DNA from 3 places in the Microbispora sp. CSR-4 genome. Region 2 is predicted to be linked to each of the others. Evidence: riboswitches for the same ligand, from Rfam matches in the RefSeq annotation. Region 2 holds a riboswitch; each other region holds the start of a gene.
The links. A riboswitch is a leader RNA that binds a small molecule or an ion and turns the genes downstream of it on or off. The one in region 2 is predicted to bind cobalamin.
Positions count from the first base shown of each region.

Region 1: linked by a shared signal. The riboswitch ahead of FLV34_RS29120 (cobyric acid synthase) and the one ahead of FLV34_RS23715 (ribonucleoside-diphosphate reductase subunit alpha) in region 2 are both predicted to bind cobalamin.
Region 3: linked by a shared signal. The riboswitch ahead of FLV34_RS02795 (ABC transporter substrate-binding protein) and the one ahead of FLV34_RS23715 (ribonucleoside-diphosphate reductase subunit alpha) in region 2 are both predicted to bind cobalamin.

Region 1 is NZ_VJVX01000048.1:49,027-53,835, reverse strand. It holds gene cobN (cobaltochelatase subunit CobN) at 1-802, opposite strand, end outside; gene FLV34_RS29120 (cobyric acid synthase) at 799-2,301, opposite strand; cobalamin riboswitch at 2,415-2,538, opposite strand; gene FLV34_RS29115 (FtsX-like permease family protein) at 2,675-4,809, shown strand, end outside.
Region 2 is NZ_VJVX01000034.1:26,908-31,716, forward strand. It holds gene FLV34_RS23705 (AraC family transcriptional regulator) at 1-686, opposite strand, end outside; gene FLV34_RS23710 (tripartite tricarboxylate transporter substrate-binding protein) at 1,027-1,965, shown strand; cobalamin riboswitch at 2,011-2,242, shown strand; gene FLV34_RS23715 (ribonucleoside-diphosphate reductase subunit alpha) at 2,377-4,701, shown strand; gene FLV34_RS23720 (ribonucleotide-diphosphate reductase subunit beta) at 4,698-4,809, shown strand, end outside.
Region 3 is NZ_VJVX01000001.1:597,473-602,281, forward strand. It holds gene FLV34_RS02790 (iron ABC transporter permease) at 1-458, opposite strand, end outside; gene FLV34_RS02795 (ABC transporter substrate-binding protein) at 705-1,655, opposite strand; cobalamin riboswitch at 1,733-1,869, opposite strand; gene FLV34_RS02800 (acyltransferase) at 2,255-3,526, shown strand; gene FLV34_RS02805 (Gfo/Idh/MocA family protein) at 3,489-4,361, opposite strand; gene FLV34_RS02810 (histidine phosphatase family protein) at 4,465-4,809, shown strand, end outside.

The DNA of each region.
Region 1 (4,809 bases), on a different contig from region 2:
GCCCGGCGTCGGAGTCCGCCCACACCGCGCGGGGCGTGGTCAGGCACAGCGCCTGCAGCACCGGCACGTCGAGGGCGGCCAGCGCCCCCGCGTCCCAGGCGTCCTCGTCGCCCCCGGCGCTCGCGGCGGCGGCGACCGCCCCGCCCGCGGCCAGCACGGTGACGACCAGCGCGTCCACGGGCCGCAGCAGGTCGAGCAGGTCGTCACCCGCGCCCCGGAGCGATCCGCAGAAGACCGGCAGCACGTCGGCGCCCGCCGCTTCGACGGCGTCGCACAGCGCGTCGACGAACGCCGTGTTGCCCGACAGCTCGTGCGCCCGGTAGTAGACCACGCCGACCAGCGGGCGGCCCTCCCGGCGGGCGCGGCCGGGCCGTACGCCGGACTCGGGCGCGGGCCGGGGCGGCGCGAAGCCCTCGCCGGTCAGCAGGAGCGTGTCGGACAGGAAGCGGCGCAGCTCCGCGAGGTTGTCCGGGCCGCCCTCGGCCAGATAGGCGAGCGCCTGCGCGGCGACCCCGGACGGCACGGTGGACAGGGCCATCAGCGCGGCGTCCGGGGCCTGCTCGCCGCCCAGGACCACGGTGGGCAGCCCGGCCGCGAGCACGGCGTCGAGTCCCTCGGGCCAGGAGCGCCTGCCGCCGAGCAGCCGGACGACGACGGCGTCCACGCCGTCCACCAGGGCGGGCACGTCCTCCGCGGCCGTACGCGCGGGGTTGGCGACCCGCCAGCCGGCCCCGCTCCGGGTCGCGGCGAGCAGCTCGGTGTCGGCGGTGGACAGCAGCAGCATCCTCGGCGGTGTCGTCATGGACGGTCCTCCCGCAGCGTGAGCTCGGCGATGGGCAGGCCGGTGGGCACGCCGCGCTCGATGAGCCGCCACACGGCCTCGGTGTCGAGGTGCTCCTCCACGAGGTCGCCCAGGGCGTCGAGGCGGGCCTCCCGGTGCGCGGCGAACGTTCCGGTCCCGGGCAGCCAGGCCCGGCCGGTGACGGCGGCGACCTCGGCGAGGAAGGCCCGGCGGAATCCGTCGCGCTCGAACAGGCCGTGCCAGGTCGTGCCCCACACCTGCCCGGCCCGGCAGCCGTCGAGGAACGGCTCGCCGCCGTCGAAGGTCACCCGGCCGTGGTGGATCTGGTAGCCCGCGACCACGTGACCCCGCCACTCGCCCTCCGCGAGCGTGAGCACCTTGCCCGGCGCGTACGCCGTCCGGGCAGGCAGCAGCCCGAGGCCGGGCACCCGGCCGGCCCGGCTCTCGACCTCGTCGTCGATGACCGTGCCGAGCATCTGGTAGCCGCCGCAGATCCCGAGCACCGGGCGGCCCTCGGCGGCGCGGCGGCGCAGCGCCTCGTCCAGGCCGCGCTCGCGCAGCCAGGCGAGGTCGCCGACGGTGGCGCGGGTGCCGGGCAGCACGACGAGGTCGGCGTCGGCGAGCTCGGCGGGGGTGGTGACGAGGCGGACGCTCACCCCCGGCTCGGCGGCGAGCGCGTCGGCGTCGGTGACGTTGGACATGCGCGGCAGCCGCACGAGGGCCACGCGCAGCACGTCACGTCCCACCGGCGGGGTGAGCAGGCCGGGACGGCTGTCGAGGTCGAGGGAGTCCTCCACGTCGAGCCACAGGCCCGAGCGCCACGGCAGCACGCCGAGGCACGGCCGGCCGGTCGCCTCCGTGAGCCAGTCGAGCCCCGGCCGCAGCAGCGCGAGGTCGCCGCGGAACTTGTTGACCACGAAGCCCGCGATGTGCCGCTGGTCGTGCCGGTCGAGCACGGCGAGGGTGCCGGCGAAGTGCGCGAGCACGCCACCCCTGTCGATGTCGCCGACGACGAGCGCCGGCAGGCCGGCGGCGCGGGCCAGGCCCATGTTGGCGATGTCGCGGTCGCGCAGGTTGACCTCGGCGGGGCTGCCCGCGCCCTCGCAGATCACGACGTCGTAGCGGCGGCGCAGGCCGTCGAGCGCGTCGAGGGCGACGTCGAGCAGGCGCATCTTGTGGGCGCGGGAGGACATGGCGTCCACGTCGGCGTGCGCGCGGCCGAGCACGACCACGTGGGAGTGCCGATCGCCCGCGGGTTTGATCAGCACCGGGTTCATCGCGGCCTCGGGCTCGACCCGGGCCGCCACGGCCTGCATCGCCTGGGCCCGCCCGATCTCGCCGCCGTCGGCGGTGACCATCGAGTTGAGCGCCATGTTCTGCGCCTTGAACGGCGCGACCCGTACGCCGCGCCGGGCCAGCCACCGGCACAGGCCGGCCACCAGCACGCTCTTTCCCGCGTCGGAGGTCGTGCCCGCCACGAGCAGGCCGCCGCCGGCCACGTCAGCAGGTGGAGCGCGAAACCGGCAGTGAGGCGCGTCTGCGCAGGCCTGTCCGGGCCATGGCATGTCCCCCCTGGGGGTATCCGCGCCCCCGGTAGAAGGTCCGACGGCCGGAGTATCCTGGCTCCCGGATCAGCGCTCCCCTCAGCCTTCCCGCCCGTGCTGGGCAGTGGCGTGGGTGAGGTTCGCTCCCCGGTGACAGTGGCGGGACCGCGCCGGATTCACACCGGCTTCCTCCGCGTCCGTCGCTTGCGGGGTCAACTTACACCTTCGTGCCGGATGTCCCGCAAGTACGGTCTGTCGGATATATCGGAATCGCTACGTATGTCGGGCCGGTGTGGTGTGCCCGGATCGGCTTTGCCATGATGCCCGGGTGAAACGGGGGAGGGCAGTGCTGGGGCGGCTGCCGTTGGTGATCCGACGTGCGCTGGCCGAGCCGCTGCTGCTGGCGGCCGCGTTCGGCTCCATCCTGCTCGCCACCACGGCGATCGCGGCGCTGCTGCTGCACGCGGGGTCGGCGAGCCAGGCGGGCGTGCGGAGGGCCCTGGACACGGCACCGCTCGCCGCCACCGCCACCGTCGTCACCTCCTCGGTCACGTCCGGGGACTTCGCGAAGGTCGACCAGGCCGTCCGCGCGGGCATCGCCCACGCCCATGGCGAGGTGCCCGTACGGGTCACCGCGCGCGTCGAGTCCGCCTCCTACGCGCTGAGGGGACGAGATAAAGGCGGTCAGCCCGTCCTGACCCGGTTCGCCACGTACGAGGGACTGGACGGCCAGGCCGACCTGGTGAGCGGCCGATGGCCCACGCGGAAAGGGACCGCGGGGACGGCACGGGGAACGACAGCGGGGACGGCAGGCGATACGGCCGTCGCGCTCTCGGAGCCGGCCGCGCGGGCGATGAGGGTCTCCACCGGCGACACGTTCACCGTCGTCGGACGCCTGGACGGCAAGCCGGCCCGCGTGCGCGTCTCCGGCGTCTTCCGGCTGCGCGACCCCGACGACCCGCGCTGGACGGGAGAGGACCTGCTGCGCCACGGCACGCAGACCGCCGACTTCACTTCCCGAGGCCCCATGGTCGTGCCGGCCGGCGTCTTCCTCGACCGGTTCGCGGCCGGCGCCTCGGCCCGCTGGCTCGCCGAGCCCGACCTGCGCCGGCTCCCGCCCGAGCGACTGCGGCCGTTCTCGGCGTCGGTCGCCGGGATCTCCGCCGACGTACGGTCCGGCTGCCCCCGGTGCACGGTCACCGAGACGCTGTCCGGCACACTGCTGCGGCTCGACCACGGCGCGCTGGTCGCCCGCTCGACCATGCTGGTGCCGGTGCTCCAGCTGCTCGTGCTGGCCGCGTACGCGCTGGCGCTGACCGCGCGGCTGCTCGCCGAACACCGCCGGATGGAGACGGCCCTGCTGCGATCGAGGGGCGGCGGGTCGCCGCGGCTCGCCGCCATGGCGGCGGGGGAGGCGCTGCTGATCGCGCTGCCCTGCGCGCCCGCGGCGCCGTTCCTCGCACCCGTCCTCCTGCGGCTGCTGAGCGCCTTCCCCTGGATCGAGGCCACCGGCGTGGAGCCGCCCCGCGCGCCCGACGGCAGCACGTTCGCCGTGGCGGCGGTGGTCGCGCTCGCCTGCGCCGCCATGCTGGCGGCGCCGCCCCTGCTCGCCGCCCGCCGCACGTACGTCGAGGAGCAGGCGGCGCGCGGGCGCGCCGACCGGCCCGGCCTGGTGCAGCGGGCCGGGGCCGACGTGGCACTGCTCGTCCTGGCGGCCCTCGCCATCTGGCGCCTGCGCGGCCAGGACGCGGCGGAGACGACGCGCCTCGGCGGCGAGCTCGGGCTCGACCCGCTCGTCGGGGCCGGGCCGGCGCTCGCCCTGCTCTGCGGCGGGATGGCCGCCCTGCGGCTGGTGCCCGCCGTCGCGAAGATCGCCGAGCGGGCGACGCGGCGACGCCCCGGGTTCGGCCCGGCCGTGGCCGCCCGGCAGGTGAGCCGGCGCCCGGCCCGCTATTCGGGCCCGGCGCTGCTGCTGACGATGGCGACGGCGATCGGCGTGCTGTCCCTGACCACGGCCGCGACCTGGCGCTCCGCCCAGGAGGACCGGGCCAGGCACGTCGCCGGATCCTCGCTGCGCGTCCCGGCCCTGCCCGGCGACGACGCCCGGACCTTCACCAGGCTGCCGGGGGTCGCGGCGGCCGTGCCCGCGCACCGCGCCACGGTCGTCGCCGACGGCGCGGACGCCACGCTGATCGCCGCCGACGCGGCGGATCTGGGCCGGGTGCTGCTGCTGCGCCCCGACCTGTCGCAACTGCCGCCGGCCACGCTGGCCTCCCGGATCACCGGGTCCGCCGGGCGACCGCTCCCGGTCGTGGTGACCCCCGGGCTGGCGGACACCACCAGGATCACCGCGGGCACGGCGGCGATCCCCGTCCGGGTCGTGGGCGTCGTCACGGCGATGCCCGGCACGCCCGAGGGCACCCCGGCCCTGCTCGCCGACCTCACGGCGTTCCGGGGGAAGGG
Region 2 (4,809 bases):
CGCGCGATGGTGTGCCCGGCGGTCAGGAGCTGCTGGGCGCAGCGCAGGCGGAGCTGGAGCAGGTAGCCGTGCGGGGTCACGCCGGTCTCGCGGCGGAAGGCGCGCAGCAGCCGGAACCGGGGCAGGCCCGCCACCTGCGCGAGCTCGTCCAGGCTCGGGGTGCGCCGCAGGTCTTCGGCCAGATGCCGCTGCACCTTCGCGACCGGCCCCGCCGGCGTCGTGCGGATGGGCGCCGGGGCGATCCCGCGGCGCGTGTAGCGGACGAGGATCTCGGTGCACAGCGCCTCGAACTCCTCCTGCGCGGCGAGGGAGGTCTGGTCCCGGCGGCGGTGCAGCCGGATCAGGCGGGCGGCCAGGCGAGGATCGTACGGAGCCGGTGTGGAGAAGGCCGGCCGGTGCCCGGCGAGCTCCGCGAGCAGGTGCTGCGGGATGTAGAAGACCCGGTAGTCCCAGCCCTCGGGGATGCCGGGACGGCCGGCGTGGATGGTGTCGGCGTCGAGGAGGAGCAGGCTGCCCGCGGGTGCGTGCTCGGTGGCGCCGCGATAGCGGACGGCCTCCACCCCGCGCTCGATCGCCGCTATGGCGTACTCGCTGTGCGCGTGCGGAACGAAGTGATGCCTACGGAAGGACGCCGTCATCAGCCGTATGTCGTCGCGGCCGTAACGGTGCTCGACAAGGTCCTCCATGCCTGCCTTTGTATACGACGCCTGTATCCCTGACCGAGCGGGTGTTGCGCACGCGGAACTGCTCGCGCGAGCCAAGCGGGTCGAGGTGATCAAGCCCGACCCGCGTGCCCACTGTCACACCTGCTGTGCCGCACTGGGCAGTCACCATCGCAGCGAGGACGACGGCTTCTTTCCGAGCTCCTGCGGCAGGCGCCTGACCCGCGACCACCGCGGGATCGCCCTCCACCCGGCGAGAACCACCCATCGATCGCCGCAGCCGTAACGTCCGTTATGTGGTGACATGGTGTAGTTACTCATAGTCTGTGCGTGTAAGGGACTCTTCGGGGTGGAGGGTGCCGACATGCGACGCCGTACGGTCCTCGCACTGGGAGTCCTGGCCCTCGCGGGCGCATGCGGTGTCCCCGCACCCCCGCGCCGCGGGGAGCTCTCCCTGATGGTCCCGGGCCCGCCCGGCGGGTGCGGGGAGGGCGTCGCCGCCGGGTTCAAGTCGCTCGTGGAAGGGCGTGGCTGGGCCCGGGCCGTACGGATCAGGCGGGAGACCGGTGGCGGCGGGACGGCTCTCGCCGACCTGAACCGGCCGGGGGCCGGCCTGGTGGTCGCCGACTCCGCGCTGCTCGCCGCCTGCGCGCTGGCCCGCGACCCCCTCCTCGTGGCCCGGGCCGTACCGCTCGCGCGGCTGGCGGGGGAGTGGGAGGTGCTGGTCGCCTCGCCCGACTCGGGCTATCGCACGTTCGACCAGTTCGCCGCCGCGCTGCTGCGGAACCCGGGGGCGCACCGGGTCGCGGGCGGCGCCGACCGTGGCCCGGAACACCTGCTGTTCGGCATGACCGCCCGGGGCCTGGGAGCCGACGTCCGCCTGCTCGACTACGTCGCGTTCGGCAGCAGGGCGCAGGCCGTCGCCGCGGTCGTCGACGGGCGGCTCGCGCTCGGGTTCGGCAGCAGGCGCGAGGTCGCCCCCCATGTGCGCGCCGGACGGCTGCGCCCGCTCGCCGTCTCCTCCGCCGAGCGGCTGTCCGGGGTGGACGCGCCGACGCTGTCGGAGTCGGGCGTACGCGTCGTGTTCGCCGACTGGACCGGGCTGATCGCCCCGCGCGGCACGCCCGAGCCGGACGCCCTGCTCGATCTGTGCCGTGCCGTCGCCGACACGCCGGGCTGGCGGCGCCTGTGCGAGCGCAACGACTGGACGCCGATGTGGCTCGACGGCGACGACTTCCGGCAATGGCTCGCCGGCGAGGCACGCCGTACGGCCCTGCTCCTCAATGATCTCGGACTCCGCTGAAAAACACAACTTGTAGGGGTGCTTGCGGGAAGGGCCACTAGATGTAGGATCCATCGCGTTGCTGGTTCACCTTGGTGAGGCAAGAGGGAACCCGGTGGAAATCCGGGACTGCCCCGCAGCGGTGAGCGGGAACGACCGCCGTCGGCACAGCACGGTGCTGTGCTCCGAGCACTGGGCGCGAGCGCGCCCGGGAAGCGACGGCCAGTAGGACCGGCAGGGCGCGAGCCCGGCCGGGCGCCCGCGAGTCCGAAGACCTGCCAGCGATGCGCGCGCATGGGCGCGCGCCCCGCGCCGGGCCCCGAGGGCGGGCTCGCCGCATCGTCACGGCACGAATCCCTCTCGTGCGCGTGCGCCGCGGCATGCCTCCCTCCGGTCCGGCCGGGACACGAGACGACGAGGAGAGGGCATCTGATGACGATCACCGACCCGGCCTCCGCTTCCGCGGACCCCGCGTCAGAGGTACGCGGCGGGCCGTGGGCTTCGGCGGGGAACTCCGGACCCTCCACCGGTGCCGTACGGCGGGCATCGGCCGGCCCGGACGGCGGCCCGGACGGCGGGTGGGACGGCGGGTGGGACGCGGCGCAGGTCTGGCAGGCCATCGAGGAGGCGGCGGCCGGGGTCATCGCCGACCCGGAGAACTCGCGCCGGGCGGCCAGGCTGCTGAGCGGGCTGATCGCGGAGGAGGCGGCGGCCGAGGGGGTGCGCACGTTCTCCGAGTCGGTCGCCGCCGCCCACGCCGCCGGGCTGCTTGGCGACGCCGTCGCCGCCTTCGTGGCCGGTGAGGCCGAGGCGCTCGACGCGCTGATCGACCCGGCGGCCGACGACCGGTTCGAATACTTCGGGCTGCGCACGGTCTACGACCGCTACCTGCTGCGCCACCCGGTCACCCGGCGCGTGCTGGAGCGCCCGCAGCACTTCCTGCTGCGCGTCGCCTGCGGGCTGTCGGCCACGGTGGCGGAGGCGGCCGAGCTGTACGGCCTGATGTCCACGCTGGCCTATCTGCCCAGCTCGCCGACGCTGTTCAACTCGGGCGCGCGCCGGCCGCAGCTCTCGTCGTGCTTCCTGCTCGACTCCCCGAGGGACGAGCTGGAGAGCATCTACGAGCGGTACGGCCAGGTGGCCCGGCTGTCGAAGTATTCGGGCGGGATCGGCATCGCCTGGACGCGGGTGCGCTCGCGCGGCTCGCTGATCCGGGGCACCAACGGCCTGTCCAACGGCATCGTGCCGTGGCTGCGCACGCTCGACGCGTCGGTGGCGGCCGTCAATCAGGGCGGCAGGCGCAAGGGCGCGGCCTGCGTCTACCTGGAGACCTGGCACGCCGACATCGAGGAGTTCCTGGAGCTTCGCGACAACACGGGCGAGGAGTCGCGGCGCACGCACAACCTCAACCTGGCCAACTGGGTGCCCGACGAGTTCATGCGCCGGGTCGAGGCGGACGGCACGTGGTCGCTGTTCGACCCCAAGGAGGTCCCCGAGCTGACCGACCTGTGGGGTGAGGCGTTCGACACCCGTTATCGCGAGCTGGAGGCCGCCGGGCGCTACGTCAAGCAGGTGCCGGCCCGCGCCCTCTATGCCCGGATGATGCGCACGCTCGCCCAGACCGGCAACGGCTGGATGACGTTCAAGGACGCCTCCAACCGCGCCTCCAACCAGACCGCGCGGCCCGGCAACGTCATCCACCTGTCCAACCTGTGCACCGAGATCCTGGAGGTCACCAGCGACGGCGAGACCGCCGTGTGCAACCTCGGCTCGGTCAACCTCGCCGCGCACCTGACCCCGGAGGGCGACGCCGTCGACTTCGGCAGGCTCCGCGCCACCGTCCGCACCGCCGTACGGTTCCTGGACCGGACGATCGACCTCGGCTTCTATCCGACGCCCGAGGCGGAGGCGGCCAACCGCAAGTGGCGGCCGGTCGGCCTCGGCGTCATGGGCCTCGCCGACGTGTTCTTCGCGCTGCGCCTGCCGTTCGACTCGCCCGAGGCGCTCGCGCTGTCCACCCGCATCGCCGAGGAGATCGCGCTCGCGGCGTACGGCACCTCGGCCGACCTGGCCGCGGAGCGCGGGCGCCACCCGGCGTACGGGGAGACGCGGGCGGCGGACGGCGTGCTGCACCTCGACCACTATCCGTGCACCCCGGTCCACCCGGAGGAGTGGGCCGCGCTGCGGGCCAGGATCGCGGAGACCGGACTGCGCAACTCCCTGCTGATCGCGATCGCGCCGACGGCCACGATCGCCTCGATCGCGGGCTGCTACGAGTGCGTCGAGCCGCAGGTGTCCAACGTCTTCAAGCGGGAGACGCTGTCGGGGGAGTTCCTCCAGGTCAACCGTTATCTCGTGCGGGACCTCCAGGCCCTCGGCCTGTGGACGCGGTCGATGCGCGACGCGATCAAGCTCAACGACGGCTCGATCCAGGACATCGCCGCCATCCCGGCCGAGCTCAGGACGCTCTACCGCACCGCCTGGGAGCTGCCCCAGAAGGCGCTCATCGACCTGGCCGCCGCGCGGCAGCCGTACGTCGACCAGTCGCAGTCGCTCAACCTCTTCATGGCCGCCCCCACCATCGGCAAGCTCTCGTCGATGTACGCCTACGCCTGGCGGTCGGGCCTGAAGACCACCTACTACCTGCGCTCCCGCCCGGCGACGAGGATCGCCCAGACGACCGTCCCCGCGGTCACGCCGGTGGACGCCGTCGCCTGCTCCCTTGAGAACCCCGAGATCTGCGAGGCTTGCCAATGAGAACGATGCTGCTCGACCCCGGCATGGACCTGACCCTGCGCCCGATGCGCTACCCCGGGTTCTACGAGAGGTATCGCGCGGCGATCAGGAACACCTGGACGGTCGAGG
Region 3 (4,809 bases), on a different contig from region 2:
CCCCGGCCCGCCGTGTGGCCCAGCGCGTACGCGAGGAACACCCCGCCGACGGCCCCGGCGAAGGCGGCGATCGGCACCGCGGTCACGCCGGTGTCGCCGCCCAGGAAGACCACGACGAGCGTCACCGTGAGGCCGGCTCCCGCCGCCGCCCCGAGCAGGTAGGGATCGGCCAGCGGGTTGCGGAACACACCCTGGTAGCCGGCCCCGGCCGTGGCGAGCAGCCCGCCCACGACGGCCGCGAGCAGCACCCGCGGCACCCGGAGCTGGAACAGCAGCCCCTCCTCGACCGGCGACAGGCCCGAGTGCACCGACACCAGCGGCAGCCGGTCGAGCAGTGCGAGCACGATGGCGCGGGGCGAGATGCCCGCCGCGCCCGCCATCAGGCCGAGGGCGAGACTGGCCGCCAGCACGACGGACGCGACGAGCAGCGCCCGGCCGCGCGGCCGGGCCGGGGTCATGACGCCACCACCGGCCTCACCACGTCATCTGGCACCAGGCCACCGAGCACCCCACCACCGAGCACCGTGTCATCGGGCACCGCGTCATCGGGCGCCGGGTCACCGGGCGTCGTGTCCCTGGGCGTCGTGTCACCGGGCACCATGCCACCGTGCCGTGTCACCAGAGGCCGTGTCACCAGAGGCCGTGTCAGCGGGCGTCGTACCACCAGGCGCCGCGCCGCCAGAGGCGTCCGCGTCGTCACCGGCTCAGCTCGCCGCCTTCTGCACGGCGTCGCTGACGGCCTGGGCGAGGTCGGCGACCCGGGGCCCCCAGCGGGAGGCGAGGTCGTCGTCCAGCCCCACCACGCGGCCCTTCTTCACGGCGGTCAGGCCGGACCAGCCCGGCCGCTTGGCCAGCGCGGCGGCGTCCTGCCCGCAGCACTTCGTGTCACCGAGGAAGATCAGGTCGGGGTCGGCCTTGGCGATGAACTCCGCCGACAGCTTGGGATAGCCGCCCGCCGCGTCCGGCGCCTCGTCGGCGATGTTCTTCAGCCCGAACAGGCTGTAGACCTGCCCGATGAACGTGCTCGACGTCGCCGCGTAGGGCGTGGTGTCCAGCTCGTGGTAGTACGTCAGCTCCTTGTCCTTCGGCGCCGCCGCCGCGAGGGCGTCGATCTTCTGCTTGACGCCGGTCGCCACCTCGTCGGCCTTGGCCGCGTTGCCGGTGGCCGCGCCGAGGTCCCGGATCTGGTCGTAGGTGTCGTCGAGCTTGGTCGCGGCGGGTTCGAGCAGCACCGGCACGCCGACCTTGCCGAGCCCGGTGACCACGCCCTCCAGGTCGTTGGCGAGCACCACGAGGTCGGGCTTGGTGGCGACGATCGCCTCGACATTGGGCTTGAACCCCGACAGCGAGGTCTTGGGCGCCTCGGGCGGGTAGTTCGACTGGTCGTCCACCGCCGTCACCTGCGCGCCCGCGCCGATCGCGAACAGGATCTCGGTGGCCGTCGGGGACAGCGACACGATGTGCTCGGGCTTCTTGGCGATGGTCACCGCGCCGTTGCCCGCCTGAACGGTGACGGGGAATGCGGCCTGACCGGTGCCGTCCGAGACGGCGGGGGTGGGGGTAGCGGACGTGGCGGCGCCGTCGCTCTGGCCGCAGCCGGCCAGAGCGAGCACGCCCAGCACCACACCCGCGACGGCCGTGCGTACGGGCCTCACGAGGTCCTCCATAAGGGGGAATGCCGGGAATCGAGGGACCCGCTGGAAGCGACGGATCACCCTTTTCCACGAGGGTCGATAGCGTCGGCGCGCAGCGCAGGCGACCTGGCTCGTCCCCGGGGGCGGGGAACCACAGTTGCGGGACAGCGCCGGATTCTCACCGGACTTCGCTACGCGGCGCGCGTCGGACGCAACGGTACCAATCCCTCACGCGGCGTCCACCCCCGGCCCGGGACCCCACCGCCCCGGGCGGACGGCGATCCACGCGCGCGGCCGTCGGCCTGGGCGTACGCGGGGTTGGTAGGGCCGGCCCTACCCCGGTGGTAGGGGGCCTCCCATGATCGGAAGTAGGGACCGCGTCGCTGCGCCGGGCGGGGGCGCGGCGGGACGCTTGAACCGCTCGCGAAGACCGGGCCCCAGGCCCCGGGCCACCGCAGCCCCCGAACCACCGCGACCTCGAACCACCCCGACCTCGAACCACCGCAACCCCGAACCACCGCAACCCCGAACCACCGCAACCCCGAACCACCGAGGCTTCGAGCCCCCACCGCCCGCGGAACGCCCCCGCGGCGGCCCCGAAACAGCGAAGGCGGCTTCTCGTGTCCCTGACCATGCTTCCCCCCGCAGCCGAGCGGGCCCCGGCCGCACCCGCGCCGCGCGACCGCTTCATCGACGTCCTGCGCGTCTTCGGGATGGTCCTGGTGGTCGTCCAGCACTGGACGATGCCGGTCCTGTCGTACGCCCAGGGGCGGCTCACGACCGGCAACGCCCTGGCGGCGATCCCGTACGTCACCTGGATCTCGCAGGTCATGCCACTGGTGTTCTTCACCGGGGGCGCGGCCAACGCGATCAGCTTCCGGTCCGCGGCTCGCCGGGGCGGGACGGCCCGGGAGTGGACCGCGCGGCGGGTACGCCGCCTGGCCTGGCCGGTGGTGCCGCTGGCGGTCGTGTGGCTGCCGCTCCCCCACCTCCTGACGGCCCTGGGCGTGCCCGCGCAGCCGGTGGAGGTGGCCGCGCGGACGGTCGGGCAGCTCCTGTGGTTCCTGGCGGTCTACCTGCTGGCCGTGGTGACCACGCCGCGCCTGCTGCGGATGCGGGCCGGGGTGGTCCTGCCAGTGCTGGCGGGCGGCGCGGTGCTGACGGACGTGGTCCGGTTCTCCGGCCTGGAGGCCGCCGGTTATCTCAACGTCGCCTTCGTCTGGCTGGCCGTCCACCAGGTCGGGTTCCGGTACGCCGAAGGCGGCCTGGAGTGGCTGAGGGGACGGCGGGCCGCGGGGCTCGCGGTGGCCGGGTTCGCGATGGTGGCGGCCCTGGTGGCGACCGGGCCCTACCCCTCCAGCATGATCGGGATGCCGGGGATGATCTCGAACATGGCCCCGCCGAGCGCCTGCCTGCTCGCACTGTTCGCCGGTCAGCTCGGCCTGGCGATGCTGCTGCGCCCCGCCGTGAACGCGCTGGCCGCCCGGCCGGTGGCCGAGAGGGTGCTCACCGCGCTCGCGCCGCACATGATGACGATCTACCTGTGGCACATGACCGCGCTCGTCGCCGTCGCCGGTGTGGCGGTCATCGGGCTCGGGCTGACGCCCACCGCCGGCTCGGCGGCCTGGTGGAGCGCCGCCCCGCCGTGCCTGGCCGCCCTGGCGCTGGTGCTGGTCGGGCTCACCGCGCTGCTCGGCCGCTTCGAGAACCCCGCGGGCGCCGCCGCCCACCGGCACGTGCCCGTGGCCGTACCCCTCATGGGCGGCGCGCTGCTCACGCTCACCATCACCGGGTTCGCGCCCGGCCCCGCGCCGGTGATCGCCTCCGTCGCCCTGGGCGCGGGCCTCGCCCTGGTCAGCCGGCCCGCAGCTGCCGCTCCACGTCGTCGATGATCTCCTGCATGCGCAGTCCGTGGCGGGCGTCGAGCGGATGCCCGCCGCCGTCGCGCACGGTGCTCGCGAACTGCCGCACCACCTCGGGGAAGACGTCGCCGAGCTCGGAGCCGAGCAGCGAGGCGGTGCCGAGCCTGCCGTACACGTCGACACGGCTGGGCGGGGTCTCCCCCTCGACGGCCATGCTGAGCGACGCCTCGCTGACCGCGCCGCCCTCGTGCTCCAGCAGCAGGCCGACCCAGCCGAGCGGGTCGCCGTGGGCCTTGACCCCGACCACGCGGCCCAGCGCGGCGTCGAGCAGGTCGATCGTGTGCGGGCCCACGTCGAGCACCGCCCCGCGCTCCAGCCGCCAGGGGGTGGCGAAGGGGCCGCCGCGCAGGCTTCCCGAGATGTTCGCGGCGTGCCCGCCGAAGGGCTCGATCCGCCGGGCCCGCTCCAGGAAGCCGGCCGTCGCCGCCGAATAGCGGAACGTGAAGAGCATCTGGGAGGCGACGCCCGCCTCCTCGATCGCCCCGGCGAGGCGCCGGGCGCCGTCGAGGTCGGCCGCGAGCGGCTTCTCCAGCAGCAGGGCCTTTCCCGCCCGGGCCGCGAGCACGCCGAGTTCGGCCTGCACGGTGGGCGGCACGCAAAAGGCGACCGCCTCCGACGCCGCGAACAGGTCCTCCAGCCGCTCGAAGGCGGGCGCGCCGTGGGCGTCCGCCAGCGCTCGCGCCGCCTCGGGCCTGCGCGCCCACACTCCGGACAGCGTCGTGTGCGGCCCGGCCGCGAGAGCGGGCGCGTGCACCATCTCCGCCCACGGTCCCGCACCGACGACTCCCACCCGCACCGGCTCCATGTGGCGCCCCCTTTCCCGCGGGGACCCTACTGCAGGCCGCGGGCGGGTGGTCAAGGGGGCCCGTCGCGGGTGAAATCGGACGTACGGGCAAGATGGACGCTCTATGAACGTCATCCTGTTGAGGCACGGCGAGACCGAGTGGAGCAGGGCCGGGCGGCACACGGGCCGCACCGACCTGCCGCTGACACCCCACGGCGAGGAGCAGGCACGGGCGCTGTCCCGCCTGGTGGCGGGCCGGTCCTTCGCGCTGGTCCTCGTCAGTCCCGCACAGCGGGCCCGCCGTACGGCCGAGCTGGCCGGCGCCGGGCGGTACGAGGTGGACCCGAACCTGTGGGAGTGGGACTACGGCGGCTACGAGGGCATCACCACCGCCGAGATCCGCCGGTCACGCCCCGGCTGGTACGTCTGGCGCGACGGCGTGATCCCGGGAGACGAGGCGCACCCGGGC